DNA from 4 places in the Pseudoalteromonas sp. PS1M3 genome. Region 1 is predicted to be linked to each of the others. Evidence: predicted binding sites of a transcription regulator. Region 1 holds the regulator's gene; each other region holds the start of a gene.

Region 1 (7,722 bases):
CAACATATATACCAAGGCCAAGAAAATAAATTACTCGCTTACGAAGAACTAAAAACAAAGCTCAATTTAAATGATGAGCAAATTGCCTACATTGGCGATGATGGCCCAGACATGCCAGTGATGGAGTTAGTAGGGTTTGCTGTTGCAGTAAATGACGCACATCCGCTAATAAAACGTTTAGCACATTATACAACACAAATGCCAGGTGGCTTTGGTGCAGTGAGAGAACTAACCGACCTGCTAATGCTTGAAAATAACAAACCTTTGACCACAAAAGGGACTAGTTCATGAATGCAGCGCGCATAATATTAAGCGTTTTATTCATCAGCTGTATGGTTTGGCTTTGGTACCCTTATTTTACACAAGTAAATTTACCACAACAAACCGAAGCAGACATAATTGCAAAGCCAGATTACACAGCCATAGAGCTAAAACAAACAGCGTATGACGAAAATGGGAAAATCAGCCATAAAGTAACGGCAGCGCGAATGGAGCTATATCAAGAATTAGGGTTTACCTTTTTTGATAAACCTATTTTTACGCTATACAACAACAAGCAAACATGGCGAATTAACGCTAATGAAGCAACATTATACGAAGGCAGACAACTAATATTAGAAGGTAACGTTGTTGCTAGTAATTTAACTGATAACGCAATGATAGATAAAATTAATGCTGATAACATTCAGGTAGATATAAAATTACTAACGATGCAATCAGAGCAGCCTGTCATTGTTACAGGGCCCAATTTAAAAATCACCGGTAAAGGCTTAGAAGCCGATTTAAAAACCGAAGTGATAAAATTAATTAACCATACGCGAACTATTTATTATGACCAATAAACTATCAACACTCTTTATTATTCCAACATTTTTACTTGCATTAGGTACTAATGCCGCTGAACCAACAGCGCCAATTTCTGCAAATCAAATTTCGATTAGTGCGGATAAACAAGAGGGTCAACTAAAAGAAAACGTAGGTATCTTCGAAAAAAATGTTGAAATTATTCATGGCGACAGAAAAATTACCGCAGACCGCCTTGAGGTTCACAAGCGCGATGAGCTAGGCGACAACAAGCAATTGTTAATTGCCACAGGTACGCCTGCATATTTTGAAGAAAAACAAGCCGACGGCACAATAATGAGCGCCAGCGCTAATGAAGTTAGGTACGATGTTTCAACGCGTTTTTTAACATTAATTGGAGATGCAGAGATATCTCAAGCTGGGCAAAAAATGAATGCTAAAAGCATTACCTACGATATAGAACAGCAGCTTATTAGCGCCGAAAAAGATGAAAGCTCAACTGACCGTGTACACACTATCTTAGTGCCTGTGGAGCCTAAAAAAAATGACAAAGGCCAACCATGAGCACATTAAAAGCAGAGCTACTAGCCAAAAGCTACAAAGGCCGTGAAGTTGTAAAAAATGTGGGCTTAGAAGTTAAAGCTGGCAGTATTGTAGGCTTGCTTGGGCCAAACGGCGCAGGTAAAACAACAACCTTTTACATGATTGTAGGCTTAGTCCCTAGCGACAAAGGCAAAATATCTATCGATGATAACGATATTACGCTTTTACCTATGCACAGTCGTGCTAGATTAGGCATTGGCTACTTACCACAAGAGTCGTCTATATTTAGAAAATTAACAGTGTATCAAAACTTAATGGCTATTTTAGAAACTCGAAAGGAGCTCACTAAACAAGCCAGAGAAGATACATTGAATAATCTATTAGATGAATTTAGCATTCAACACATTCGCGACAGCAAAGGCATGGCATTATCGGGCGGAGAACGTCGCCGAGTGGAGATTGCACGTGCTTTAGCCGCAGATCCAAAGTTTATTTTGTTAGACGAACCATTTGCCGGTGTTGACCCTATCTCAGTATTAGATATTAAAAAAATTATTGAACACCTGAAAAACCGTGGGATTGGCGTATTAATAACAGACCACAATGTAAGAGAAACCCTTGATGTTTGCGAAAAAGCCTACATTGTTTCTCATGGGGAACTGATTGCTTCTGGTACCCCTGAACACGTATTAAATGATAAAACTGTACGCGATGTATATTTAGGCGAGCAATTTAGGCTGTAACATTTACGCCTTATTTATAAGCATCTGCTAGTATTAATTATAACAACTTAAAAGGATTGTTAGAGATACATGAGGCAATCACTACAGCTGCGCATGGGCCAGCAACTTACAATGACACCTCAGTTGCAACAAGCTATTCGCTTGCTGCAATTAAGCACATTGGATCTTCAGCAAGAAATACAAGAAGCGCTCGACAGCAACCCATTACTTGAGGTTGAGGAGCAAGACTATGCCGATGATCTTGCGGGCAAAAATGAGCAAAAAGCGGATAACGATGAAGTTACAGTAACCGTATCTGCAGATGAAGCCCCTAGCGAGTATGAACAAGACAGTGGTGAAGCGCTTGCTAAAGATACCGTAAGTGACGACATGGCAATGGACGTTAGCTGGGATGAGTACATGAGTGCAGCCCCTGCATCTTCTTCAGGACCAATGCCTGAAGATGAGTCTATATATCAGGGCGCATCAACTGAAACGCTTCACGAATACTTAATGTGGCAATTACAATTAACGCCATTTAGCCCTACAGATGAAGCCATTGCTATTGCTATTGTAGAAGCAGTGGATGATTCAGGCATACTGACACTCAGTTGCGAAGAGATTTTAGAGAGCTTTAATCAAGATAACGACGATGACGTTGAGGTTGAACTTGACGAAATAGAAGCGGTTTTAAAGCGCATTCAGCTATTTGACCCAGTGGGTATTGCGGCACGTAGCTTACAAGAGTGCTTGTGTATTCAGTTAAATCAATTTGATAAAGGCACGCCTTTTATTGATGAAACAAAAATGATTTTAACCGAGCACATTGATTTGTTAGCTGCTCGTGACTACCGTACATTAATGAAAAAAACGAAGCTCAAAGAAGATGAGCTTAAAGAAGTAATGACACTTATTCATACGCTCAACCCTAAGCCTGCAGACACAATAGTACGAGAAGAGTCTGAGTATGTAATACCTGATGTGTCAGTTAAAAAAATTAAAGGCCGCTGGATTGTAGAGTTAAACCCAGACAGCATGCCAAAAATTCGTGTAAACAGCCAATATGCAGCGATGTCGCGTACAGTTAAATCAAGCGGCGACAGTCAATTTATTCGCTCACATTTACAAGAAGCTAAATGGTTTATAAAAAGCTTAGAAAGTAGAAATGATACACTTTTAAAAGTAACTAACTGTATTGTTAAACAACAACAGGGCTTTTTTGAACACGGGCCAGAAGCCATGAAACCGATGGTTTTAAATGATGTTGCCGAAATGGTAGAAATGCACGAATCAACAATTTCGCGCGTAACTACGCAAAAGTATATGCACACACCGCGTGGAATATTTGAGCTTAAATACTTTTTCTCAAGCCACGTAAGTACCGAAAATGGTGGAGAATGTTCATCTACGGCAATACGTGCACTTATTAAAAAATTAATCGCAGCAGAAAACTCAGCAAAACCATTGAGTGATAGCAAAATTGCGGATATATTGGCTGAGCAAGGAATTAAAGTAGCGAGACGTACAATCGCAAAATATCGCGAATCTCTTGCTATTCCACCGTCAAATCAGCGAAAGAGCCTGATCTAAGACGCTAAACAAAGAGGGTAATGCTTATGCAACTAAATTTAACTGGTCGTCATGTAGAACTAACTGATTCATTAAGAGACTATATAAATACCAAATTTGCGAAGCTAGAAAGGCACTCTGATCATATTAATAATGTTCATGTCATTCTTGATATAGAAAAATTAAATCAAAAAGCAGAAGCAACTATTCATGTAAGTGGTGCTGAATTATTCGCATCCACTGAACATCAAGATATGTATGCAGCTATTGATTCATTGATTGACAAGCTTGACCGTCAAGTAATTAAACACAAAGAGAAGCTTGCTCGACACTAATATGATGAAATTAAGTTCACTTATATGCCAGGACTGCAGTAAAGCTGCGGTCCTTTTTAATAGTAAAAAAAGAATTTTAGAGTTTATTAGCGAGCTGGCTCACGATAAATTACCGTATTTATCTCAACAGGATATTTTGGGCGCTTTATTAACCCGCGAAAAGCTAGGCAGCACAGGGATAGGAAGAGGTATTGCTATTCCACATGGCCGAATGAGCGGCGCACAAGAACCTTTAGCATTGGTGTTAGTAAGTGAAACACCGATTAATTTTGATGCTATAGACAACCGCCCTGTTGATATTTTTGTTGCACTCATCGTACCTGAAGGCGATAACCAACAGCATTTAAAGACGCTAGCAACGATAGCTGATAAACTAAAAAATAAAGAATTTTGTAAGCAGCTTCGCTGTGCTAAATCGGATGCTGAGTTGTATCAAATTATTGTTGACCAATCGTAACAAATTTAAAGGGTGATTAATGGAGTTGATTATCATAAGTGGCCGTTCTGGTTCTGGTAAGTCGGTTGCTTTACGCGTTGTTGAAGATCTAGGTTATTATTGCGTAGATAACATTCCAGTAAATTTATTACCTTCTTTGGTAAGAAGCGTTTCTGATAACTACGATAAAATTGCCGTTAGTATAGATGTGCGAAATTTACCAAAAGAGCAAGATGAATTTAATCACATCATCGAATACTTACCGGGTTTTACAAAACCAACGCTGTTCTACTTAGACAGTGAAGATCAAACCCTTATTAAACGCTTTTCTGAAACCAGACGCTTACACCCTTTATCAATAGATTCACTTCCGCTTGATTTAGCCATAAAAAAAGAAAAAGAACTTCTCGATGTGCTAATTACGCGCGCCGATTACATGATCGATACCAGTGAGCTAAGCGTTCATCAACTTGCTGAATCAATTCGCGAAAAAATATTAGGTAAAAAAGACAAGCAGCTAATTGTTACATTTGAATCTTTTGGTTTTAAACATGGCATTCCTAAAGAAGCAGATTACGTATTTGATGCGCGTTTTTTACCTAACCCGCATTGGGAGCCTGAACTAAAACCACTTAATGGCCTAGACCAACCAGTAAAAGATTATTTGGCTAGCCACAGCATAGTTCAAAAATTTACATGGCAAATACAAACCTTTGTACAAACTTGGCTACCACACCTAGAGCGAAATAACAGAAGCTATTTAACTATTGCGATTGGCTGTACTGGCGGGCAACATCGCTCTGTATATTTAGCGCAAACAATTGGCGAAAGCTTTGCAGTTACGCATCCCAATGTAAAAATACGTCACCGAGAACAAGAAAAGTAATTTTACAAAACTAATAACCTGTTCAGCTTTGATAGAGTAATGTATGCGTATAGAAGACACTTTTTTAATACAAAATAAATTAGGACTGCATGCCAGAGCCGCAACTGTATTAGCCCAACTCGCTGTAAAATTTGATGCTTCAATCACCTTATTTCAAGATGATAAAGAAGCTGCTGGTGATAGTGTATTAGCACTGATGCTACTTGAAAGTAGCCAAGGTAAAGAAGTTAAAGTGGTATGTGAAGGGCCTGATGCAGAGCAAGCTTTAAATGCCATTGGAGAACTTATTTCGCAACGATTTAACGAACAAGAGTAACGTTAATTTTTAACATTTAAATAAAATAACTATAATCAAAATAACTGGCTGCTAGGTCGTACTCCCCCACCCACTAGGTAACAGTTACAGTATAAATAAAGGACGCCAATGCCCGAAGCTTTTGAACAAGACTACCCACTACAACAACTAAAACAAGTGACCAAGTCACTTAATAGTGGTCAGTTTGTTCAAGTTAGGCGCATGCTCGCAAAAACAGCGCCATGTGATACTGCGTTATTATTAGAATCATCTCCACACAAAATTCGTCGCTTGCTATGGCAGTTAGTTGATCCTGATGTTCAAGGTGATGTACTCGAAGAATTATCAGAAGACGTGCGCCTGGGTATTATTGCCCAAATGGAGCCTGAGCACATTGCTGCTGCCACTGAAGACATGGGTCACGATGACCTAGGTGAAGTATTACGTAGTTTGCCTGACACCGTTTACCAAGACGTTGTTAGCGCCATGGACACCCAAGATAGAGAGCGCGCAACACAAGCGCTATCTTATCAAGAGCGTTCTGCTGGTGCACTCATGAACACCGATACGGTAACTATTCGCCCAGATGTGACCATTGATGTCGTACTACGTTACATTCGACTTCGCGGAGAGTTACCTGAAGGCACTGATGACCTGTATGTGGTTGATAAACATAACTGCTTTATTGGTGCTTTATCGCTGAGTACATTGCTAACTAATCCACCAGAAAAAATTGTTCGCGATTTAATGGATGAAGAATGTGAGTCAATTCCAATTTCAATGGATGAAAGTGAAGTCGCACAACTGTTTGAGCGCCATAATTGGATCTCGGCCCCAGTTGTTGATGACAACGATCAGCTACTTGGTCGTGTCACGATCGATGATATTGTTGACGTAATTCGTGAAGACGCCGAACATAGTTTACTGAGTTTGGCGGGCCTTGATGATGAAGAAGATACCTTTGCTCCTGTCTTAAAAAGCTCTAAAAAACGCTCAGTATGGTTAGGAGTTAACTTATTAACTGCGCTTGCGGCCGCCTTTGTAGCCAGTTTTTTTGAAAGCACACTCGATATTTTACCCATATTAGCAGTGCTTAATGGCATTGTTCCTTCTATGGGCGGTGTTGCTGGCAGTCAATCACTCACACTTGTTATTCGTGGTATAGCTGTTGGTCATATAAATCAAACCAACCAACGCTTTTTAATGATGAAAGAACTCGCTATTGGAGCACTCAATGGCATTTTGTGGTCATTGTTGATAGCGGGTGTCATTGCACTTTGGCAGTGGGATTTTATGCTCGGCGGCGTACTCGCTTTTGCCATGTTTATGAACTTAGTTGTGGCTGGGGTTGCTGGTGCAAGTATTCCAATTTTACTTAAAAAAATGAATATAGACCCTGCACTTGCAGGCAGTGTAGTGCTAACAACAGTGACAGATATTGTGGGTATTTTTGCCTTTTTAGGCACCGCCACTTGGCTGTTAATATAAATTTAAAAGCTGTTATAAAAAAACGCGCAGTTAATTTATAGCTGCGCGTTTTTATTGTCTCGGTAATAACTATCTGGCTTTGTGCCTATTTCCACCCACTTTAGGTTTTGTATTAGCCTTTTTAAATTGGCTAAATCCCGTATGACGTGTAAGCGCTGGGCGAGCCCCTTTACGGCCTTTATTAACGGTTTTACCCGCTTTTTCATCGCGGCCTTCTTCTGGCACTAAACAGTTTGGCCCTTTGCCAATTAAGTTGGCTTTACCCATTTTGCGAAGTGCTTCACGTATCATTGGCCAGCCCGATGCATCATGGTAGCGCAAAATAGCTTTGTGTAATCTGCGCTGGCGTGCTCCTTTTGGCACTGGCACTACTTCACTATTATTCTTGATATTACGCAGTGAGTTCATCTCTGTATGGTAAATAGTGGTCGCATTGGCCATTGGGGATGGATAAAAGTTTTGCACTTGATCCAACTTAAAGTCGTTAGACTTAAGCCATAAAGCCATGTTTACCATATCTTCGTCTTTAGTTCCTGGGTGCGCAGAAATAAAATACGGAATTAAATACTGCTTTTTACCCGCTTCTTTCGAGTACTTATCAAATAATTCTTTAAATTGATCGTAAGCACCCATGCCTGGCTTCA
Region 2 (7,722 bases), 1.2 Mb from region 1:
AAATTTATTGTGAAATAACAAAACGAACCGTTGCAGCGAACTCAAACATCCCTAACTCAGATATACCTCCAAGCTCCTGTGAAAATGTAATGATGGGTCGTCGAGTCTTTGTGTTCATCCTTGGCATTATTTTTATCTGCTGGGGAGGGTATAGTGCAATAGAGGGAGAAATGGTGGGGAAAAATCGTATTTATACAAAAGAAAATGACCCATTTTTATTTTATTTTCGAGTTCTCATTTGCATAGGTGTTGGAGTCATTTTGCCCTACTATGCAGTAGTAGGAAAAAAGAATAATCACTCTAGTGCGCACAAAAAATAGCATATAGAGTAACATCACTGGCTTATATCTGAGCCCTTATATGCGTTAGTTATGCATTAAATCGTCACCTGCAGCGCCAGGGTATTCACTTTTTTGGCAATTTCTTTTGCACCGCTTATTGAACCGAGCGAGCATTGTCTTTTATTACAAAACTTTCATCTATAGTCACTTTTTATTTTAAACCTTCGCTATGTGCACCGACTTGACCTTTTGCAGGTCGTTAACTTTTTTTGCTGGTACTAAATTTGCAAAGTGGTTCTATTCATTTCATACATTAGGTGCAAATTAAATGATTAGTATTCCCTCAATTAGTGAAGCTGAAAAGCTAATAGAAGAAAAACTCGGCGGTTGGTTTGATGTTGTTATAAGTCACATTCCTAATTTTATAGTGGCGGTTATTATTGCCATTATATTTTCAATGCTAGCGCGCTTTGCTGGCAACCTAACGAAAAACATATTGCGCCGTTCACTCGACTCTCAACAAATAGCCGATTTAATGGCGTCAATATTTAAGGTTATTGTACTGTGCGTTGGGGTATTTATAGCGCTGGATTTTGTGGGTTTAAAAGGCACGGTTACCTCTTTATTAGCCGGTGCGGGTATTGTTGGTTTAGCCATAGGTTTTGCGTTTCAAGATATGACCGAAAACTTGATTGCGGGCATAGCAATGGGTATACGCAAGCCCTTTAAAACAGGAGACGTAATCGAAACCGACGACGTGTTTGGTTCAGTGCACTCAATAAACCTGCGTAACACGCTAATAGAGAGCTTTTATGGGCAGTTAATTTTAGTACCTAACAAGGTATTATTCAGAAATGTGTTAAAAAATTACACCACACTTGGAGTTAGGCGCATAGAGGTACCGGTAGGCATTTCGTATGGTGACGACATTGAAAAAGCGAAAGAAGTTATTGTAGATAAAATTAACGATTTGGACTTTGTCATTCGTAAAAACGAAACCGATGTTTATGCTGAAGGCTTTGGCGACAGTAGCATTAATTTATTGGTGTGGTTTTGGATTAAATACCCAGGTGAACCAGACTTTATGACAGTACGCCATAAAGGTGTAGTTGCCGTTAAACAAGCGTTGGATGAAGCTGATATTAGTATTCCATTCCCTATTCGCACGCTCGATTTTGGTATTAAAGGCGGTGAAAAACTCGATGCCATGATCAGCGATAAAATAAGTCAGCAATCATCAAATAAAGGCAACGCTGGTGGAGCTGATTCAGGCCAAAACGAATAAATGAGCCATTAATACCAGTGGGAATTATTTACTCACTCGCAACGCAATTTTACATTTAAATACGCGTTGTGGGCTTAAATAAAAATGACTTATGAGTCACAACGACTAAATGCAGCTTTATAAAGCTGCATTTTTTTATGGCTATTTAAGTGTTTGAGAAGGTGAGAGCAACGTTAATTGATTATTGATTAAGGCCTATTTACCTTTTGGGGTGAAATTGAAAGCGGGCTATGTGATATATCGATAAGGCTAAGCCTATTGTGTAGTTACTTCCCGAAACTGACGATAACGCAACATAAATATAAAACATGCAGTAACTTTTGTGGTCCCTTCCCTCATAGGTTGCTTCTTCTTGTTGCCTAAATAATAGGTAATAAGGAGCAAGTAGGGCGTATAAGCTGTATACGACTTTAAGTTATACCTACATAGGCGTAGTCATTAAAATAATGCAGGAGTAGGTACTTAGCTTACTGGGTCACAAATCGCACACCGTAATTATGTTGCTCCTTGATAGAACACGCTTTAATAATGTCAGTTAAACAGGCCTAGGCTTAATATAAATTTATTATTTAAAGAGCGGATTATTTTGGCAAATATTAGGTTGTAATGTATGCAATTTACAATTGGTATTAGGCGGTAAGTAAGAGGTAATTAAAGCGAGTTCTTTATTGTAGTTAATGTGAGTTGCAAGTAAATACTGGCACAAAAAAAGCGCAGCATGTGTTGGAGTAACATGCTGCGCCTAGGATCAATTGAGTTAATAAAAATGCGATTCAAATAACACTAATTTTGTTACGGATGATTTTAACACCATCCATATTTTCTAAAAACTTTTGAGCAAGCGCACGTTCAAAACCGGTTTGCGCTTGACCATGTAATATTACCTCGCCATCTTTAACCTGTACGCGAATATTGCTTAATGCAAAGTTGGGGTTAGTACGAAGCGTGCTTGTAATGGTTTGCTGAAGGTTAGGTTGAGTTGCTACGCTGCTGACTACGGCTAGGTGTGTTGCTGCACTCACTTTGGTAGCGCAGGCTAACAAAAATAAACAACAAAACGAAACTAACGCGATAGTTAACTTTAAGCGGTTCATAACTCAATCCTTTTATATCAATTAAAAATTTAGCCAAACCATTAAATATTCTGGCTATTCTGTGTTTAATATTACAAGTTCAGTGCCAGTTTTAATTTATTGAAATATAAGGTTATTTTATTAAGTGGGAATTCAGGTGGGCAATAATTACATTTAAATGGGTAGGTGTTACATGCACCGGTTACCTATGTTACACGCATTAAAAAGCCGGCATACGCCGGCTTTGGTAAATATGCTAAGTTACTTTTTCTTTTTAACTTTCGCTTTTTTCTTTGCTTTCATTTTTACCGGATCTTTGCGCTTTTTAACCGGTGGCTTAGCCTCTTTATGCTGAGGCTCTATTCCTTTAATTACACGGCGTTTAAGCTTTTGTTCAATGTAGCGTTCTACTTTGTACAAAATACCAATATCATGCGCTTCAACTAATGAAATAGCGATGCCTTTTTTACCTGCACGACCAGTACGGCCAATACGGTGAACATATACGTCGGCGGTACGTGGCATATCAAAGTTAATAACGTGGCTAATGTCAGATACATCAATACCGCGAGCAGCTACATCTGTTGCAATTAATATTTTAGTGCGGCCACTATGAAAGTTTTCCATTGCTTTCATGCGCTTGTCTTGTGGCATTTCACCTCGCAGCCAAGCGGCTTTTACACCGTTATTAGTTAATTCACCAATGAGAGTTTCTAAACGCTCACGGGTTTTAACAAATACAATGGCTTTACTCACGTCTGGGCCGTTAAGGGTGTTGACTAAAAGCTCGAGTTTATGGTGGTAATCATCAGCAAGATGAACCCACTGGTGAATTTTAGCTTTTTCTTTACGAGACGACTCAGCTTCTAACAAAGCCGGATCGTTTAATGTGGTTTCTGCAAATCGCTCTACGCTGTCACCCTCAAGGGTTGCTGAGAATAAAAAACACTGACGGCGGTTTTTAGCTTCATCACAAATACGGCTCATTTCTTTTTTGAAACCCATGTCTAGCATACGGTCGGCTTCATCAATAATAAGCATTTCGACATGTTCAGCATGAAAGTTTTCAGTTTCAAGGTATTCCATTAATCGCCCTGGTGTAGCAATTAATATGTCGTTATTTTTTTCAAAAATCTCTTTATGCGTTCCGTAGTTTATACCACCGGTCACGACACCTATTTTTAGGTGTGTACGTTTGGCTAGTAACTCACATTGCTCATGAATTTGATAAGCCAGCTCACGTGTTGGCGTCATTATTAATACGCGGGCAAAACCAGGCTCACGGCGCGGAAAATCCAATAAGTATTGAATCGCAGGAATTAAAAATGCCGCTGTTTTACCTGTGCCAGTTGGCGCAGACGCTAAAATATCACGTCCCTGAAGAGCTTCAGGAATAGCTTGTTGTTGAATACTGGTTGGCTTCTCGTAGCCCATTTTATCAATGGCATCGAGTAATTTGGTATCAAGATCAAATTCAGAAAATTGCATAGAGTGTCTAAAATAGTGGACAATTACCTTGATTATACGCGCTATGCTGCGCTTGGTGAATGAAAAGGTGAAAAAATGTCTGGTTTTGCATTTAAACAATTTAAGGTTGAACACGACCTCTGCGCAATGAAGGTTTCAACCGACGGCATTTTGCTTGGTGCGTGGGCAAACTTAGCTGGTGCAAACTCGTTACTAGACATTGGTACAGGCACGGGGTTATTGGCGTTAATGTGTAAACAGCGCAGGCCAGCATTGAGTATTACTGCGGTTGAAATAGATGAAAACGCATACAATCAAGCATTACAAAACGTAGCAAATAGTCCGTGGTCCAATATAGCTATTAAGCATCAAACTATTCAAAGCTTTAATAGTGACGCTCCCTTTGATGTCATCATTTCTAATCCGCCTTACTTTAATCACAGTTTAAAAGGCAATAATGCCGCCCGAAACACTGCGCGTCACACCGATGGTTTGAGCTTTGAGGAGCTAATTAACGCGTTTAAGCGGCTTAGCCATTCACAGTCACGGTTTAGTTTAATACTGCCAAACACTGAGGCTTTAGTATTTATTGAGCTTGCTACTCAAAAAGGGCTTTATTTAAATGCACATTGCCAAGTAAAAGCGACACCTAGCAAACCCATAAGCCGCAGTTTAATGACGTTTAGTTATCTAGAATCACAAACCGACAATTCAACGCTATGCATTAGAGAGTTAAACAATAATTACACTACTGATTACATTACTTTGTGTAAGGCATTTTATTTAAAGATGGCGTAATTGTGAGGGAGATTATCTAATAATAAAGGATAGTTTACCCATAATGCATACGTATTCAGTTGTTATTTAATCAATCTCAAGACTAGTGTTAACCACTTGTAAATAACGTTGGGCATGTTGTTTAGCCCGCCAACATTTGGAAACACACACTATGAAGCTGAATAAAATGGTCACCACCGCCGGTTTAAGCCTAGGTTTGCTTTTGCCTAATCTTGCAGCTGCTGCACCCACTACGTTTGTTCATTTATTTGAATGGAGTTGGCCCGATGTTGCACAAGAATGCGAGCAGTTTTTAGGGCCAAAAGGGTATGCTGCTGTACAAGTGTCTCCGCCTAACGAGCATATTACAGGCAACCAATGGTGGACTCGCTATCAACCTGTGAGCTACCAACTGCAAAGTCGAGGCGGTAACCGAACGCAGTTTGTAGATATGGTTAACCGTTGTAAAAGTGCAGGGGTCGATATTTATGTAGATACCTTAATTAATCACATGGCGGCTGGCAGTGGTAATGGCGTTGCGGGTAGCACGTTTGGTAATAAACAATACCCAATTTATAGCCCACAAGACTTTCATGAAAGCTGTAGTATAAATCCAGAAGATTACGGTAATAATCGTTACCGCGTTCAAAACTGCGAGTTAGTAGGACTTGCTGATTTGAATACGTCTTCAAATTACGTGCAAAATACTCTCGCTGCTTATATTAACGACCTTCAGGCTATTGGAGTAAAAGGTTTTAGATTTGATGCGGCTAAACACGTAGCAGCTAGCGATATTCAAAGCCTTATGGCTAAAATAAATGGCTCGCCGTTAGTGTTTCATGAAGTGATTGATCAGGGAACAGAAGCCGTTGATGCCTCTGAGTATTTAAGTACAGGGCTAGTTACCGAGTTTAAATACAGTACACAACTCGGTAATACATTTAGAAACGGCTCGCTTGCATGGTTAAGTAATTTTGGTGAAGGGTGGGGCTTTATGCCAAGCTCGTCAGCGGTCGTATTTGTAGATAATCATGATAATCAGCGGGGGCATGGTGGTGCGGGTAACGTAATTACCTTTGAAGATGGCCGCTTATACGACCTAGCTAACGTATTTATGTTGGCGTATCCGTATGGCTATCCAAAAGTAATGTCGAGTTACGATTTCCATGGTGATACCGATGCGGGCGGGCCGAGTGTTCCCGTTCATAACAGTGGTAATTTAGAATGTTTTGCAAGCAATTGGAAATGTGAGCATCGTTGGTCATATATAGCGGGTGGCGTCGATTTTAGAAATAACACCGCCGACAACTGGGCTGTGACAAATTGGTGGGATAATACTAATAATCAGATTTCATTTGGCCGCGGTAGCTCAGGTCATATGGCCATTAACAAAGAAGACGCAGCGCTCAATGCCACTGTGCAAACAGACATGGCGCCTGGCCAATATTGTAATGTATTAAAAGGTGAATTATCGGGCGATGCTAAAAGTTGTAGCGGTGAGGTTATTACAGTTAATAGTAACGGCACTATTAATTTAAATGTGGCACCTTGGGATACGATGGCAATTCATAAAAACGCTAAGTTATCACAAGGTTCGACTTCAAATCCGAGTGGTGATTGGCAGCGTACCGTCATTTTTATTAACGCACAAACTCAAAGTGGGCAAGACATGTTTGTACGCGGCGGAATAGATCATACCTATGCAAATACAAATTTAGGTAGAAACTGTCAAACAACTAATGTGGAATGTGCGCTGCCTATTCGTCATAACAATTTAAAAAATGCCACTACAAGCCCATGGAAGGTAAACGATAACTATCTAGATTGGTACGGTATTGAAAGCGGGCAAAGCGCCCAGGCAGAAGGTACCGCAGCCGATTGGACTACAAACGTGTGGCCAAGTACATATGGTGCCCAAAAAACAGTGACTAATGACGGCTTTGGCGTTACGCCGCTGAATATTTGGGGCGAACACTATTGGATGCTAGATGTAGACATGGATTGCAGCAAAGCAGTAAATGGGTGGTTTGAGGTAAAAGCATTTGTTAAAAATGGCCAAGGCTGGGAAAGCGATATAAATCAAGCCAATACACCCTTTGCAAGCACTAACCATGTGGCACAATGTGGAAAAATAAATATGTTTGAATTTAATAGCTCGAATGTAGATATTCGTAACTTTTAAACCTATTCGTTAAATTTAGCGATGTGCATTATTACTAAAGCCAAACACCTAAGCGTGTTTGGCTTTTTACCATAAACAATATTGGTAATGTGTTAAATCGCTGTTATATAGCGTGGCAAGTATTACGCTTAAGCAGTTAAAGCGTTTCGCCGTACTCGGTCATTACTTGCTCAACCCAGCTGGCTATGCGCTCATCGCTCAGCTCGTACTGGCTGTCTTCGTCAAGGGCGAGCCCTACAAACTGTTTGCCGTCGGGGGTGAGTGCCTTTGAGGCTTCAAACTCGTAGCTGCTGTCGTTCGGCCAAAAGCCAAGTTGTGTAAATGTTTGTGTGTTTATTTCGTCGTGCAGCATACCTAGAGCGTCTTGAAACCACTGTCCGTAACCTTGTTGGTCGCCCATGCCAAATAAAGCAATGGTTTTACCATTTAGGTTTACGTCTTTTATGTCGTCCCATTTAGACTCCCAGTCTTCTTGTATTTCGCCAAAATCCCATGTTGAAATACCAAAGATGATAAAGTCGTACTGCTCTGCATTTTTTAGTGGTTCGTCTTTAATATTGTGAAGGCTAACTATATCGTCACCAATAAGGTCACGTATTTTTTCTGCTGCCATTTCGGTGTAGCACGTAGTAGAGCCAAAAAATAAACCAATTTGCA
Region 3 (7,722 bases), 1.6 Mb from region 1:
ATGTTGAAATGCCTGAAATGGATGGCTATACACTAACTGCAGAAATAAAAGCAGATCCTAAACTTGCCCCTTTGCATGTCATTTTGCATACATCACTGAGTGGTGTATTTAACCAAGCAATGATTGAAAAGGTTGGGGCTGACGATTTTATTGCCAAATTTAACCCTGATGAATTAGCCACGGCGGTTAAAAAGTGGGTTCATTGTGAATAATCAAAACAGGTGCTACTAATTTGAATAATAAAGACTTGCAGCAAAATGAATACGATCAGTTCCGTTCGTTTTTAGAACAGCAATGCGGTATTGTTCTTGGTGAAAACAAGCAATACTTGGTAAAAAGTAGACTTGCGCCCCTTATGGCTCGTTTTGATGTAGGGTCGTTATCTGAACTTGTTAGCAAAACACTCGGGCCGCATGAGAGGCAATTGCGCGCGGCTGTTGTTGATGCGATGACTACAAACGAGACCTTGTGGTTCAGAGACCAATACCCCTTTGAGCTACTTCAGAACAGATTGTTTCCTGAGTTTAAAGATTTGAGGCGGCCTGTAAAAATTTGGTCTGCAGCTAGTTCGTCTGGTCAAGAGCCTTATTCTATTGCTATGTCGGTTGCTGAGTTTCAATCTAAGCAGCCTAACGTTTTAAAAATGGGTGCTCAGATCATTGGTACTGATATTTCTAACACTATGCTAGACATGTGTAAAAATGGCGAGTATGACGCGTTAGCTTTGGCGCGCGGGTTGTCTGCAGAACGTCGAAAAAAGTTTTTTACAGACAGCGGCAATGGTATGGCAAAAGTTAACGACACTTTGAAAAGACAAGTGAGCTTTAGGCATTTAAATTTACTAGATTCGTATGCATTAATGGGTAAATTCGATATTATTTTTTGCCGCAATGTACTTATTTACTTCTCTCCAGAGGTAAAAGCAAAAATTATTAAACAATTTGCACAAGCGCTTAATCCTAAAGGTTATTTATTTTTAGGGGCTTCGGAGTCAATGGCCGGGTTGAGTGACGAATTTGATATGGTTAGATGCAACCCTGGCATTATTTACCAAAAGAAATAAACCTTTTTTCTTTCCTTCAAAACGACACATCATGTGTCGTTTTTCATTTTAAATCATTCGATTACAAAAAATATAATTACTCAATTATAAATGGCTTATTTATTGCTTTATTCAAGTTAAGTCAATTTTTTGGAGATGGTTATGGCTATCAGTTTTGATAAAGCTTTAGGTGTGCATCAGCATACTATGTTGATCCGTTCACAACGAGCAGAAGTGCTAGCAAGTAATATTGCTAATGCTGATACGCCGGGCTACAAAGCAAAAGATATTAACTTTGCCTCAGCATTAAAAGCGGCAAAATCACACCAGCAAAGCGGCAATACAATGGTAACTACTAATGAAAAACACATTGGTGGTGGTACCCGTAGTGTGGGTGGTGATGAATTATTTCGTACGCCAAATCAAACAGATACAGGTGATGGTAACTCAGTGGATGTACAGGTGGAACGGAACTTGTATACACAGAATGCTATGGAGTATCAGGCTAGCTTACAATTTTTAAGCGGCACATTTAAAGGCCTGAATAAAGCTCTCGGTAGTCAAGGATAATAATTATGAGTTTATATAACGTTTTTGATATTGCTGGTTCTGGTATGAGCGCACAGAATGTTCGTTTAAATACCACTGCGAGTAATATTTCGAATGCTAATACAATTAGCTCTTCTCAAGACAAAACGTACCGAGCGCGACAACCTGTATTTGCTGCAGAGCTTACCAAAGCTTCTGAGTCGGTAAGTAATAATCAGGGCTCTTCTGTTGGTGTTAAAGTGCTGGGCATTGTTGAAAGCAGTGCACCACTGCAGATTGAATACAACCCTAATCACCCGAGTGCGGATGAAAATGGTTATATCTACAAACCCAACGTTAATGTTGTAGAGGAGATGGCGAACATGATTTCTGCCTCTCGCTCTTATGAAACAAACGTGCAAGTTGCTGATGCAGCTAAGCAAATGTTAAGTAAAACTCTGCTGCTAGGTCAGCGTTAACCGAGGGTAGGTTATGAGTAACGATATTAGTACATCTTCATCCTATTTAGATTCTTTGCGTTGGCAGGATACAACACCAACGACAACCGAAGAGCAAAGCGATGCGTTAACTCAAGAAGATTTCTTCTCGTTGTTAACTCAGCAATTATCGTTTCAGGATCCGAGTAAACCTGCTGATAACGATCAAATGATTGCACAAATGACCAATTTTACGATGGCTGAAGGTATCTCAAATCTTAATAGTAATTTTGAGTCGCTAGCAGCTTCGATGACATCTAACTCTGCTTTGCAGGCATCAACATTGGTTGGTAAGCAAGCATTACTTGAGTCGGATTCCTTAGATTTAAATGCAACGGGTGAAGCGAAAGGTTCCGTCGTTGCAGAAAGCCCAGTAGATAGCTTAACGCTTCGTATTACTGATGAGTCAGGTCAATTAGTTCGCAGTATTGATTTAGGTTCACAGTCTGCTGGTGCAATACGCTTTGCTTGGGATGGTAAAAACGAAGCCGGTGAGCGGTTGCCTGAGGGTGAATACAATATTGTAGCTGAAGGCAGTACAAATGGTGAGTTTTCAAGCTTACCCATTGCTACGTTCAAGAATATTGAAAGTGTAAATATAAACGGTGCCAATGGCATCATTATTAACACTAAAGAAGGTGCGGTTAGGCTGACTGATGTCGCAGAGATCGCGTAATAGAGTTTGATAATATTTCGCCTGTTTGCAGGCTGTATTTAATAGGTTAGAGGTCAATTATGAGCTTCAATATTGCATTAACAGGCATAGCTGCCGCACAAAAAGATTTAGACGTTACCGCAAATAATATTGCGAACGTTAATACAACCGGCTTTAAAGAGTCTCGCGCTGAGTTTGCAGATGTATATGCTTCTTCAGTGTTTAGTTCAGGTAGAACTAAAAATGGTGACGGTGTTCAAACCACTATGGTTGCTCAGCAATTTCACCAAGGTTCGCTGCAATTTACTAATAACTCACTTGATTTAGCGATTACAGGCGAGGGTTATTTTGCAATGAGCCAAGACTTGGGCGCGCAAGACTTTACTTATACGCGAGCAGGCGCTTTTAAATTAGATAAAGATAACTTTGTAGTTGATGCAAAGGGTAATTACTTACAAGGTTTCCCTGTTGATGAAGCAACAGGTGATACAACGTCTGTAAGTTTGAGCACATCGTCTGCATTGCAGATCCCAGATTCATCGGGTTCACCACGTGCAACGACTAATGTTTACAGCTCATTTAACTTAGACTCTCGTGCAGATGCGCCTTCGATTGCTTTTGACCCAGAAACGAGTGCTTCATATAACAGCTCTACATCAACAACGGTTTATGACTCTCTGGGTGAACCCCATGTATTACAGTTTTTCTTTGTTAAAACTGATTCTGCAGTAACGGGTAATGATAACGAATGGGAAACTTACGCTACATTAGATGGCAAGTCATTCAGCCCTGCAGGTCTAGAAGAAACGGCAGCACCATTTACACCACTATCAACCTTTCAATTTGACTCAAGTGGCTTACCAAGTAGCACTGATGGTGTTGCTAATACAGGTACAACCTTTAACCCGCTTACTGTACCTGGTGGTGCGGGTGCGGCGGCTGGTTTATCTGATGTTTTAACTAATGGCGCAAGCTTTCCAGATGATATTGATATTAACTGGCGTGATGAAGCGGGCACTACAAATAAAGTGCCTACTCAATACGCAAGCCGATTTGAAGTTAAAGCGTTAGACCAAGATGGTGCTACGGTAGGTCGTTTGGCTGGCATAGATATTGGTACAGACGGCAAGGTTGTTGCATCATACAGTAATGGCGACTCAACATTTCTTGGTCAAGTTGCTATGGTGCGTTTTTCAAACTCGCAAGGCCTTCAACAAGTTGGTGATACTGCTTGGAAAAAAAGCTTAACGTCAGGTGAGCCAATTGCGGGTGAACCTGGTTCAGGTACTTTAGGTTCAATAAATTCATCAGCACTAGAGCAATCAAATGTGAATTTAACTAATGAGCTGGTTGACCTAATAAGTGCTCAGCGTAACTTCCAGGCTAACTCTCGTGCGCTTGAGGTTAACTCAACACTACAACAGGCAATCTTACAGATTCGTTAATTTAATACTTAACATAATTTTAAGGGCTGCTTTTTAAAGTGGCCCTTTTTATTTTCACTTCATTTAGTTTGTTTTATAACCATTTCACATCATTTCCTATTGTGGCATCTATTTTGCATTTCTTGTGTATAGAGATTTTTAATATGAGTCGATGCTATGGACAAAATGGTCTACATTGCGGCCTCAGGCGCTAAACAAAGCTTACAGGGGCTAGCCCTTAAAGCCAATAATTTGGCTAATGCGAATACTACTGGATTTAAGTCAGACTTTGCACAAGCTCGCTCTATGCAGGCTTTTGGTGAAGGGTTGCCATCACGTGTGTTTTCTATGCAAGAGCGCCCAGGTTCTAATATGACTTCTGGCGGCATAGTTGAAACAGGTAGAGACCTCGACATTGCAATGAGTGATAACGCATGGTTAAGCGTCCAAGATGCCTCAGGCAATGAAGCTTACACTAAGGTGGGTACATTAAATATTACCGCTGAAGGTATGTTAATGACCAGCCATGGTCGTCAAGTAATTGGCGAAGGCGGGCCAGTCATTTTACCAGTACCGATTGAAAAAATTGAATTTAGTGAAGACGGCGCAATTCAAGTTCGCCCGCAGGGGGCGCCTGCTACGTTTTTAGAAGAAGTTGACCGCTTAAAGGTGGTTGAAGCTAATAGTTTTCAACTAGAAAAAGGGAACGATGGTTTATTTAGGCCTAAAGCAGGAGAGGTTGTTGATACTTCTGCCAATGTCAAAGTTTTAAGCGGAACCTTAGAAATGTCTAATGTGAACCCAGTTCACGAAATGGTCGATATGATCAGCCATCAACGTCAATTTGAGTTACAAGTAAAACTGATGAAAACAGCTGAAGATCTGGATAGATCACAAGATCAGCTGATGCGCATAGTTTAACTTTAAATGAGGACACGATTATGAATCCAGCATTGTGGATCAGTAAAACGGGGCTAGACGCTCAGCAAACCGATATTTCGGTTATATCAAACAATTTAGCGAATGCCAGTACGGTAGGTTATAAAAAAAGCCGCGCTATTTTTGAAGATTTACTTTATCAAAATATTAACCAGCCAGGTGGGCGATCGTCGCAAGACACTGAAATGCCGTCTGGTTTAATGTTAGGTGCTGGTGCAAAAGTAGTGGCTAACCAAAAAAACTTTTCTCAGGGTAATATGCTAACCACTGAGAATTCATTGGATTGGATGATCTCAGGGCCTGGCTTTTTTGAAGTATTACAACCCGATGGCAATATTGCTTATTCGCGTAATGGGCAGTTTACTACCGATGGCGATGGTCGAATTGTCACGTCTGGTTCTGGTTATGTGGTGCAACCAGAAATGAATGTTCCCGATGATGCGCAATCAATTACTATTTCACAAGATGGTGAGGTATCTGTTCGTATTTCAGGTCAAGCTGATAATGTTGTGATTGGCCAGCTTACAATTAGCGATTTTATTAATCCATCGGGCCTTGAGCCTGTAGGGCAAAATCTTTATACCGAAACGGCAGTAAGTGGCGCGCCTGTGCAAGGTAACCCGGGTGTAGAAGGCTTAGGCACAATTATTCAGGGCTCACTTGAAACATCAAACGTAAATGTAACTGAAGAGCTGGTTAACCTAATTGAAACGCAGCGTATTTACGAAATGAACTCTAAAGTCATCTCGGCTGTTGACGAGATGATGAGTTACATCAATCAGCAATTATAAGGTGTAGGGGGAATTATGCGTCATTATATGTTATTTGCGGTAGGTACATTATTTTTAAGTGGCTGTGTTTCAACACAAAATAGTGATATTGTTCAAGATGACCCCTATTATGCGCCAATGTATCCTGAACCAAGTATGGAACCCGTAGTTGCAACAGGTTCGTTATTTAATACTAATGTGTCAAACGACTTATACGCAGATAGAAAAGCACTGCGTACTGGCGACATTATTACTGTAAATTTACAAGAGTCTACTCAAGCTACTAAAGCAGCTAAAACCGAAACCGATAAGCAATCTGATGCAAGCCTAGACCCTGTCATAGGGCTCGGAGGCCTTCCGGTCAATATAGGCGGCGATAGTATCCAGTTTGGCATTGGTAGTGACGCCTCTTTTACGGGGGATTCTAGATCAAATCAATCAAACAGCTTATTTGGCAATATTTCGGTCAATGTTATGCGTGTTTTACCTAACGGTAACTTAGTGATTCGCGGTGAAAAGTGGTTAACGTTAAACACTGGTGAAGAATTTATTCGTTTGGAAGGTTTAGTACGCCCGCAAGATGTGAGTTCTGACAATACGGTTGAGTCAAACCGAATAGCCAATGCGCGTATTCAGTACTCTGGTAAAGGGCAAACACAAGAAGCGCAAAGTGCAGGTTGGTTAACACGCTTTTTCAGCAGCTCGATTTTTCCTTTTTAGAGGGCATTCATTATGAATGTATTAAAGTTAATTTGTTTAATCACGCTAATAGGTTGCCAATTTTCGGCACATGCTGAGCGTATTAAAGATATTTCTATGGTCGAAGGGGTTAGATCGAACCAGTTGGTAGGTTATGGCTTAGTAGTGGGTTTACCCGGCACGGGTGAGCAGAGCCGCTTCACTCAGCAAAGTTTTAAAGGCATGTTAAGCAATTTTGGTATTTCGCTACCTGCAAATTTAAGCCCTAAAATTAAAAACGTTGCTGCCGTTGCTGTACATGCTGAATTACCCGCATTTAGAAAGCCAGGACAAACAATTGATATAACCGTTTCATCTATTGGTAGTGCGGGTAGCTTGCGCGGTGGTACGTTATTACAAACGTTTTTAAAAGGGGCTGATGGCAATGTATATGCCGTAGCTCAGGGTAGTTTAATAGTGGGGGGCTTAGGTGCCCAAGGCGCTGACGGCAGCCGTGTTGTTATTAATACCCCAACAGTTGGCCGTATTCCAAATGGCGCAACAGTAGAGCGTGAAGTTAAAAGTCCGTTTATGCAAGGCGATTTTATTACGTTTAACTTAAACCGCCCTGATTTTACAACGGCAAAGCGCCTTGAAAAAACAATTAACGATTTAGTCGGGCCTAACAGTGCAAAAGCAATTGATTCTGTGTCTGTTCGTGTGATTGCCCCTAGAGATGCTTCTCAACGTGTGTCTTATTTATCAACGCTTGAAAATCTTGAATTTAAACCTGCAGATATGTCTGCAAAAATTATCGTTAACTCGCGTACGGGCACCATTGTGATTGGTAAAAATGTCAAGTTACAGCCTGCAGCAATAACACATGGCGGGTTAACCGTCACCATTTCAGAGCAACAAAATGTGGCTCAACCTAATGCATTAGCTGAGGGCGAAACCGTTGTAACGCAGCAATCAATTATAGATGTAAATGAAGACGATTCGCGTGCATTTGTGTTTAACCCGGGTGTTAGTTTAGACGATTTAGTTCGTGCTATAAACGAGGTAGGCGCAGCGCCTGGCGATTTAATGGCTATTTTAGAGGCCCTTAAAGAAGCCGGAGCAATAAACGGTCAACTTGTTGTTATTTAATATTTATTAAGCTTTAGCAAAGCCTTTGCTAAAGCCTTTG
Region 4 (7,722 bases), 480 kb from region 1:
TCTTTGTAGTGCGAATGAGCCAAGCTACTCACAAATGCTGGTGGATAAGTTTTTATATATGATGCCAGAAGATCAGCAAATATTAAGAGAGTCAATGCGAATACAAAGCTTTATGGATGATTTTTTACAGGCGCAGCAATATAAAAATAGCAACTGGTTTAAATCACATGGAAAGCTATTTATACAAGTATGTAAGTTACATGGTGACACAGCAATCGGACATCATAACCAATTAGTAGAAAAATTTATTGCGCAACCTTCAAAGCAAATGCACGAGCAACATTTAAGTAAAGTAACGGCAAGTGGACCGCCACTTCATGTATTACTCGATTCGTTAGAAAAGTTGAGGGATAGACGCGCAGCGGCAAAAAGGGACGATATAAAAACGCGGTTTGACGATCTCAATTCATTAAAAGAGTGGGTGAAGTAATATGCTTAAAAATGATTTTTGTATATCTGAAGGTTGCTACTTTTTAAGCCACTCCGTCGGCAGGCCACTAAAAAGTTCTCAACAGTACTTTACAGAGCACTATCTATCACCATGGCAAGATTCAAATAAAGAGCCATGGCAACAATGGTTACCTCAAATAGATGCGTTTACTTCTGCACTAGGTAAGTTATTTAATTCGCCAAGTTCACAATTTTGCCCGCAAGTTAACTTATCAAGCGGTTTAACTAAGTTAGTTATGTCGCACCCTCAATTACAACAAGCACGCTGCAAAGTGCTTATGGCACAAAGCGACTTTCCAAGTATGGGGTTTGTAATGCAAAAGGCGTTACCGCGTTGTGCAGAAATAACGTTTATTCCTGAAGAAGAAGACCTAAGCGATATAGCTGTATGGGAGCGTTATTTAACATCCGATATAGATATGGTGTTTGTAAGCCATGTTTATTCAAATACGGGGGTTCAAGCACCGATAAGCGATATTGTACTACGCAGTAAGATGACTAATAGCCTTTCAATAATTGATGTGGCGCAATCTGCTGGAGTGTTGCCTATTGATTTAACAACGCTTGATGCCGATTTCATGATTGGCTCAAGTGTTAAATGGTTGTGCGGCGGGCCAGGTGCAGCCTACTTATGGGTTAATCAAAACCAGCTGGAGCAGTGTAAGCCAAAAGATGTAGGGTGGTTTTCTCATGAAGACCCCTTTGAGTTTAATATTAACCATTTTAGTTATCATCACAGCGCGCTGAGATTTTGGGGAGGCACCCCTTCTATAGCCCCGTACGTGATTGCTGTGAATAGTATAAATTACTTTGCAGATCTGACAGTTAGAAAGGTAAGAGAGCATAATCTCGCGATGATTTCGAATATTCATCAGCATTTAAGTGAATTTGTTGTATCACCAATACAAAGCAATCAATGTAGTGGTACCGTTATTTTGTTTTTTAAGAATAAACAGCAGCAAATATTAGCAGCGCTGGGTAAAGCAAACATGAGTGTTGACGAGCGCAAATACGGAATACGAGTCTCACCGCATATTTACACAACGGAAGAAGATGTAAACGCACTTATCAATACCATAAAGCAAGCGCTTAAGGAATTTGACTAAGCAACTGCTTTCGTTGACGTAAAGCATCTATTTGTTGTTGTGTACGCGTAACCTTTGATTCATATGCGCTGGTAATTGGCGCTGTTTTTTTAGCAATGGCGTCAGCAATAGAAGAGGCGCCTAACCGGTTAGCCTGATCTTGTGTAACATAGCTGGCTTGCTTTACTTGCTCTTGGTAGGTTTTTTCTGTTTGTTTAAGTGTTAATAGTAGCTTGCTTATTTCACGTTCTATTTGCTGAACTTCTAAAAAATTGTCTACTGAACTATCGGTAACATTATTTGCTTGAGTGGGGCTTTTATAGGCTTCAATTATATTGATTTCTTTTAGTGTGATCTGTTCGGCATCTTTTGAGCAAGGTGTTTGGCTAAAGGTAGGAACACCTTTAATTACACACTTGTATACCGTTGTATTTTGTGAAAAAGAAAAAAAAGGTAGCGCTGTGCATGTAATTAACAATATGAACCTGTTCATAGCAAACCTAAAGTGGCTATCGTTTTAGTAATAATGCACTAAGTCATAGCGGGTTACAATTTGTTTAATTTTTATAAAATTTAGGCACAAAAAAACCACAGTTAAGTGGTTTATATAGTATATGGTGGAGAGGGAGGGATTCGAACCCTCGATAGAGCTACAAACTCTATACTCCCTTAGCAGGGGAGCTCCTTCGGCCACTCGGACACCTCTCCAACGCATAACCGGTTGTATTGATGATATAAAAAACCACCAACTAAAATATGGTGGAGAGATAGGGATTTGAACCCTAGATAGGCTACAAACCTATGCCGGTTTTCAAGACCGGTGCATTCGACCACTCTGCCATCTCTCCGTGACGCAGAATAATACTTAGGTGATGGGGGTGTGTAAATAGCAAAATGTCTGTTTGCCTAAAAAATAAACGTAAATACGTGTTTTTTTACAAATTAGGGGAAAATAAGGCAATTATTAATAAAATAAAGAGGTTGCAGCAAACTGTGGGAGCTAAAAAAGAGACTTTTTAGTGGTTGGGTGTTTGCTGCACCGAATAAATAACCATGGTTGGGTGATTATTTATATTGCGCTGCGCCGCCAAGTGCTAATTTTTTTCCAAGCGTATTAAGTCTAGCTAGCATTTTTGCTTTTCGGTTGGTTGGTTTAACTGCAATTTGTGTGTTTGCTGTTTGGTTTAATGTATTTATAGGGTTCATCACTTGGCTCCGGTTTAGGTCTGTTGAAAACATGCGCATTTTGCATGCAAAGTGTACAAAAATAAAACGATAAAAATTACCTGTGAGGTATTAGTTATTTTTATCTGAAGTGGTGATTGTTAATCAAATGTTTAATTGTGTTTTTTCTGTTTTTTAATTTTTATTTCACTTGGTTGTTTTTTAGTTTGTTGTTTTAAATGTATTTTTACTATTTTTGTTTTTTATTTATGCATATTCGATTGTTTTAAATGGGTAATTATTCAGATTATTTTATTTAGGTTTTAATCATTGTGTTTGTAGTGTTTTTTATTGCAGCTAGTAGTTATGTTTAGCGCAATAAAAATCGTCAATAATTTGATATTTAAAATAGTAATTGACTTAAAAATACGATTTTTTAATAGTGTGCTTCTCTAATAAATAAAAAGCGCCTGCTATGAGGCAGGCGCTTTAGTGTTAGTTACGTTTAAACGTGTCTAACTGGGGATGGAGCCTCTCAGCTTTTTGCTAAGGGCATAAATTTTGAAGCAAATTGCTTGCTGAATATTTTAGTCTTGCTTAGCCACTAAAAATTGGATGATTAAATCTTTAGTGTTATCAAAAACAGGGGGGCATATGAGTTAAATTTATGTCCATAAAACGCTGCTTTTATCTTTATTGTTTATAACGATAAATAACGAACGCAGTCTATGTTTGTATAAAGCCATAGAGTTGTTTACTTAGGCAAGTACTAACTAGACCAATGGCCCTTATTCTGAGCCGAACAACATAAACGAGAAAAAAGAGACAGAACAGATACAAAAAAGCAGCATTCAATAAAATAAAATGCTGCTGAAGGGATGTTAAATATAGTGAGTTAATTGCGGGTTATTTAACGTGTTTAAAGGTAAATAATTGATAACCTTCTAGCTCAGGAACTAACGTTACTAGCTGCTCTTCTTGTTTTGCAATTTCAGCAAAATTACCGCATAACGAATTAGCTCGTTGCTCTAAGTTGTTCGCGTGTAACTCTACTTTCTCTTCAATTTGTGCGCCCATATTTTCCATGCGTTCTTCGAATGCATCCATATCGCCGCCAGAACCTAATAACTCCGATCCAAGCGCAACCAGTATACTACCCATAGATTGCATGACTGCTGATTCAACGGCTGTTTCTATTTGTTTTTCAAACTGATGCTCAAAGTTTTCACCAAATTGGTTAAAACTTTGCTGGCCCATAACAAAGGTGCCTTCTTGATAAAACGTGTTTTCTACTTCTACGCGTATATCGTCCATTAACGATGACATATCGTCTAAGCCATTAATGTTAAAAGCATTACCAACTTCTTCCAAAGCAACACCGGCGATTTTTACGCCGTCTAATGCTATATTAGCGACTTCGGGTAGCTGTATACGTAAGCTATCAGAGTATTGAGTAAGAGCTTGGCGTTGTGAGTTATTAAGCGCTACAAACTCACCGTTTACCATTAAATCGCCATTGCTGTTGAATTGCATAGCTTGGTTTTTTGCTGTAAAAATTTCTAGTTCGTTTGGCTTGATGCGAACATCATTTTTAAACTCTACGTCGCATTGATCGTTGCTAAATGAAATTGTTGAATCATTATCGTTGTGTGCCATAGCAACAGGTGTACAGATTAATGCGCTAACTAATAGTAAATTTTTCATGTGATGACTCTATTTTTTGTTGATAACAAATAACTAATAACAAGTTTGGTGCCACTATTTTTTTATCAACAAAAGCAATGGCTTGCATTTCATACTAGGTTTAAAGGTCTGTTTAATTTTTATTATTAGACTATATTTTAGTGAAATTAACCAATGAATATAAATTTATAAAAAAAATTTATCGATACGATAAAAAACTCTCACTTTCCACAATTGCAATTTAGCGCTATTTATTCACATTAATGACATGAAGGCTATTTACTATGGCTTTGTGGCTTTACTTTGATGCTAATTTGCACAGCATATTGGTGTTAAATTTTTTAATTTACCAATTACATTAATTAAAGCGTAATTGGTCTCAAACACTTTATGGAGTGGGTTGTGGGTAAGACATTTAGTTACGATGCGCTAGATGATGATTTTGTTGAAGACGAATACGAAATGGTCGGTCGAAATCAACACGATAAAAACAAGCAAAAGGTTAAGAAAAAGTTGGAAGACTACCTTGAGCAAAAACGCTTGCGCAAAAATCTAGGCGAAGATGACTTAAGCGATTACATTGATTAAATTGCACTAGTATAAATACAATACCAATTAATAACGGCAGCTAAGTGCACAGACAAGTACGCTTAAGCCGTTGTTACATTGGCAATAAAGAGGCTAATAGCCTCTTTATTACTTTTTACTGTGTGCTTTTAGCCTTACTTAATGCTTTTTGTATAGTGAGCTCTATCTTTTCTGGCTTAGTAAAAGGGGCATAGCGCTTAATTGGTGTGCCATCGGCTGCAATTAAAAACTTAGTGAAATTCCATTTTATTTTTCGAGTTAAAAACCCCGGTAAAGCTGATTTTAAAAAGCGAAATACAGGGTGTGCATTTTTTCCATTCACATCAACTTTGTCTGTTATTAAAAAACTGACTCCGTAATTTATTAAGCACCCTTGCTCTATTTGCGACGCATCTCCAGGTTCTTGTTGGCCAAATTGATTGCACGGAAAGCCTATAATCACAAGTCCTTGACTGGCGTACTTTTCATGAAGCGCTTGTAAAGATGCGTACTGGTAGGTAAATCCGCATTTACTTGCAGTATTAACAATGAGTACAACTTTTCCCTCAAAGTCATCAAAGTTAATAGGTTGGCCTTGTAGACTTGTTGCGCTTAATTGATGAAACTTTTGCATGGTGGCTTCTTATTATTGTTGTTAGGTATACTTTAACGCGGTAAAGGTTGCACATAAAGTATAAAGTATACTCGTGACGCGAGATATGTGACCTAACGGCCTTGGTATAGTTTGAGCTAAATTTTGCGTATTGCTTATACCTAATTCCACATCCTTGTAGGTGAAAAATAATAAACAATCCTCAGACTGCTAAAACTTAACTTTAGAGGGTAATAAGCCCTAATTTAAAATTAGAAACAAACCCATACCGGCAAGTGTTGTGTAATAAATGTTATGTGTTTTATAAGCTACAATAATGGCTACAATAGCAGCACTTAAGTAAGGGTTTTGCCAATGTAGGTTTATGCCTTCGTCACCCAAAAATACAATAGGAACCCAAATAGCGGTAAGCACGGCCGGTGCACTAAAGCTTAAAAATTGCTGCATTTTAGGGCCTACTTTAAAAGGCAATGCACGGTGTAAAAATAAATAACGCGTAAAAAACGTAATGCAGGCCATGAGTAAAATAGTGGTCATCATGTTTTAGTGTCCTTTTTCGCTGTTAGCCTTGCCGTTGTATAGCCTGCACTCATTGCTAATAATGCGGAGCACACTAGCCATAATTCAAACCCTGTGCTTTTTAACCACGTAGCAGTAATACCTGCCACAATAACAGTCACTAAAGAGGCGGTATTTTTAATACCTGGAATAACTAAGGCGATAAAAGTAGCTGCAATTGCAAAGTCGAGCCCTAAGTTAGTTAAATCAGGAAGCATAGATCCTGCAACAATGCCTATTAATGTCCATATATTCCATGCGATGTAAAAACTAAAGCCTGCACTAAGCGCATAAACTAAACGCACTTTTGTACGATAAGCTTTACGGTGATGAGAAAACGCAAATAATTCATCGGTTAATACAAAGCTAACAGGTAGGCGCCATCGCATTGGTTGATCTATGACTTTGTGTCTAACAGCAAGTCCATATAAAAAATGCCGAGAGCTAATTATAAACGTGGTGAATAATATGGTAAGTAAGGGGGTGTTACCCGCCATAAGTTCAATAGCGACAAGTTGAGCTGAACCTGCAAAAACCAGTAACGACATGGCTTGTGTTTCAAGAGCTGTAAATCCATTTTGAATAGCTAAAGAGCCGCAGAGTATTCCCCATGGAATAACGGCTAAGCAAAGCGGAAGCATATCAAAAAAGCCTTTTATTATCGCTTTTTTAACTGGTTGCATAGCATTTACCTTGCTGGCTTGTAGAATGGCAGATAATGACACCTTATTATGAGGTTGATTAGCATTTTAATAATACTGTTTTTTAGAGGGTAAACACAATGACGACGATAAAAGTATGGGATGGGTTTATACGGTGTTTTCATTGGCTGTTAGTCATTAGTATTGCTGTTTTATATTTTAGTGTAGAAGAAGGCATGATTGAGCTGCATTTTGTTGCTGGGTTCTTTACTTTAGCGCTCATTGTTACGCGAATAGTATGGGGGATTGTTGGCAGCAGAACAGCAAAATTAAGTGGCTTGTTTCACTCACCTAAGGCTGTGTTACAGGGGCTTAAAAACCCGATTGACACCATTGGACACTCTGCTCCTGGCAGCTATATGGTTCTTGCTTTTTTTACGCTTATATCAACGCAATTAATTACCGGGTTGATGAGTAGCGACGGTATTTTAACTGACGGCCCGCTTGTTGAATATGTATCGAGTGATACGGTCGATTTTGCTAATTGGCTGCATCACCTTAATTTTGACATATTGCTGTATGCAATAGGCTTGCATATAGCGGCAATTGTTGTGTACAAGATTAAAGGTAAGCCTTTAGTAAAAGCAATGATTACTGGAGAAAAAGCATCAAAATCAAACAGTGTACAAAGCTCCGTAACTAAGTCGCCTTGGCTCGCGTGGGCTATATTTGCAGGCTTACTAATTGTACTCGCATTTACTTGGGGGCAAGAGCCTTTACAGTACTTATTTGGATAAATTCGCTTTAAAGTGGTCCTTAATTACTGGTTGTAAATCTCGGTTACATTCTTTTGTTTGATTGTTAGGGTGTGGGTATTTATAATTAATCCTTCCTTGGCAAGTTAGTGGTTTGCAGTATTACTTGTTATTGGTGCTTGTTGTTTATTCATAGTGAATAAACT

The links. Region 1 encodes sigma-54, which starts transcription at its own class of promoters, with help from an activator protein. Its sites were predicted from a motif close to GTTGGCACGNNNNTNGNNT; they were not measured.
Region 2: the regulator sigma-54 is predicted to act here: its motif matches at 2,732-2,750, upstream of PS1M3_RS13805 (BON domain-containing protein).
Region 3: the regulator sigma-54 is predicted to act here: its motif matches at 4,268-4,286, upstream of PS1M3_RS11910 (flagellar basal body rod protein FlgF).
Region 4: the regulator sigma-54 is predicted to act here: its motif matches at 4,441-4,459, upstream of PS1M3_RS00310 (YggN family protein).

What each region holds. Positions count from the first base shown of each region.
Region 1 is NZ_AP022624.1:538,871-546,592, reverse strand. It holds gene kdsC (3-deoxy-manno-octulosonate-8-phosphatase KdsC) at 1-291, shown strand, start outside; gene lptC (LPS export ABC transporter periplasmic protein LptC) at 288-842, shown strand; gene lptA (lipopolysaccharide transport periplasmic protein LptA) at 832-1,368, shown strand; gene lptB (LPS export ABC transporter ATP-binding protein) at 1,365-2,090, shown strand; gene PS1M3_RS02530 (RNA polymerase factor sigma-54) at 2,160-3,659, shown strand; gene hpf (ribosome hibernation promoting factor) at 3,686-3,973, shown strand; gene ptsN (PTS IIA-like nitrogen regulatory protein PtsN) at 3,978-4,430, shown strand; gene rapZ (RNase adapter RapZ) at 4,450-5,295, shown strand; gene PS1M3_RS02510 (HPr family phosphocarrier protein) at 5,339-5,611, shown strand; gene mgtE (magnesium transporter) at 5,720-7,078, shown strand; gene PS1M3_RS02500 (YgiQ family radical SAM protein) at 7,148-7,722, opposite strand, start outside.
Region 2 is NZ_AP022624.1:2,953,670-2,961,391, reverse strand. It holds gene PS1M3_RS13815 (hypothetical protein) at 1-320, shown strand, start outside; gene PS1M3_RS13810 (mechanosensitive ion channel family protein) at 610-1,566, shown strand; gene PS1M3_RS13805 (BON domain-containing protein) at 2,340-2,660, opposite strand; gene srmB (ATP-dependent RNA helicase SrmB) at 2,901-4,127, opposite strand; gene PS1M3_RS13795 (tRNA1(Val) (adenine(37)-N6)-methyltransferase) at 4,203-4,904, shown strand; gene PS1M3_RS13790 (alpha-amylase family protein) at 5,056-7,065, shown strand; gene fldB (flavodoxin FldB) at 7,202-7,722, opposite strand, start outside.
Region 3 is NZ_AP022624.1:2,557,932-2,565,653, reverse strand. It holds gene PS1M3_RS11940 (chemotaxis protein CheV) at 1-212, shown strand, start outside; gene PS1M3_RS11935 (protein-glutamate O-methyltransferase CheR) at 233-1,063, shown strand; gene flgB (flagellar basal body rod protein FlgB) at 1,205-1,612, shown strand; gene flgC (flagellar basal body rod protein FlgC) at 1,618-2,049, shown strand; gene PS1M3_RS11920 (flagellar hook assembly protein FlgD) at 2,063-2,743, shown strand; gene flgE (flagellar hook protein FlgE) at 2,803-4,167, shown strand; gene PS1M3_RS11910 (flagellar basal body rod protein FlgF) at 4,324-5,067, shown strand; gene flgG (flagellar basal-body rod protein FlgG) at 5,088-5,876, shown strand; gene flgH (flagellar basal body L-ring protein FlgH) at 5,892-6,575, shown strand; gene PS1M3_RS11895 (flagellar basal body P-ring protein FlgI) at 6,588-7,682, shown strand.
Region 4 is NZ_AP022624.1:55,693-63,414, forward strand. It holds gene PS1M3_RS00280 (monodechloroaminopyrrolnitrin synthase PrnB family protein) at 1-430, shown strand, start outside; gene PS1M3_RS00285 (aminotransferase class V-fold PLP-dependent enzyme) at 432-1,556, shown strand; gene PS1M3_RS00290 (RNA-binding protein) at 1,540-2,028, opposite strand; tRNA gene PS1M3_RS00295 (tRNA-Ser) at 2,151-2,243, opposite strand; tRNA gene PS1M3_RS00300 (tRNA-Ser) at 2,293-2,383, opposite strand; gene PS1M3_RS00305 (hypothetical protein) at 2,601-2,741, opposite strand; gene PS1M3_RS00310 (YggN family protein) at 3,606-4,403, opposite strand; gene PS1M3_RS00315 (PA3496 family putative envelope integrity protein) at 4,785-4,970, shown strand; gene PS1M3_RS00320 (glutathione peroxidase) at 5,086-5,583, opposite strand; gene PS1M3_RS00325 (AzlD domain-containing protein) at 5,803-6,102, opposite strand; gene PS1M3_RS00330 (AzlC family ABC transporter permease) at 6,099-6,803, opposite strand; gene PS1M3_RS00335 (cytochrome b/b6 domain-containing protein) at 6,902-7,558, shown strand.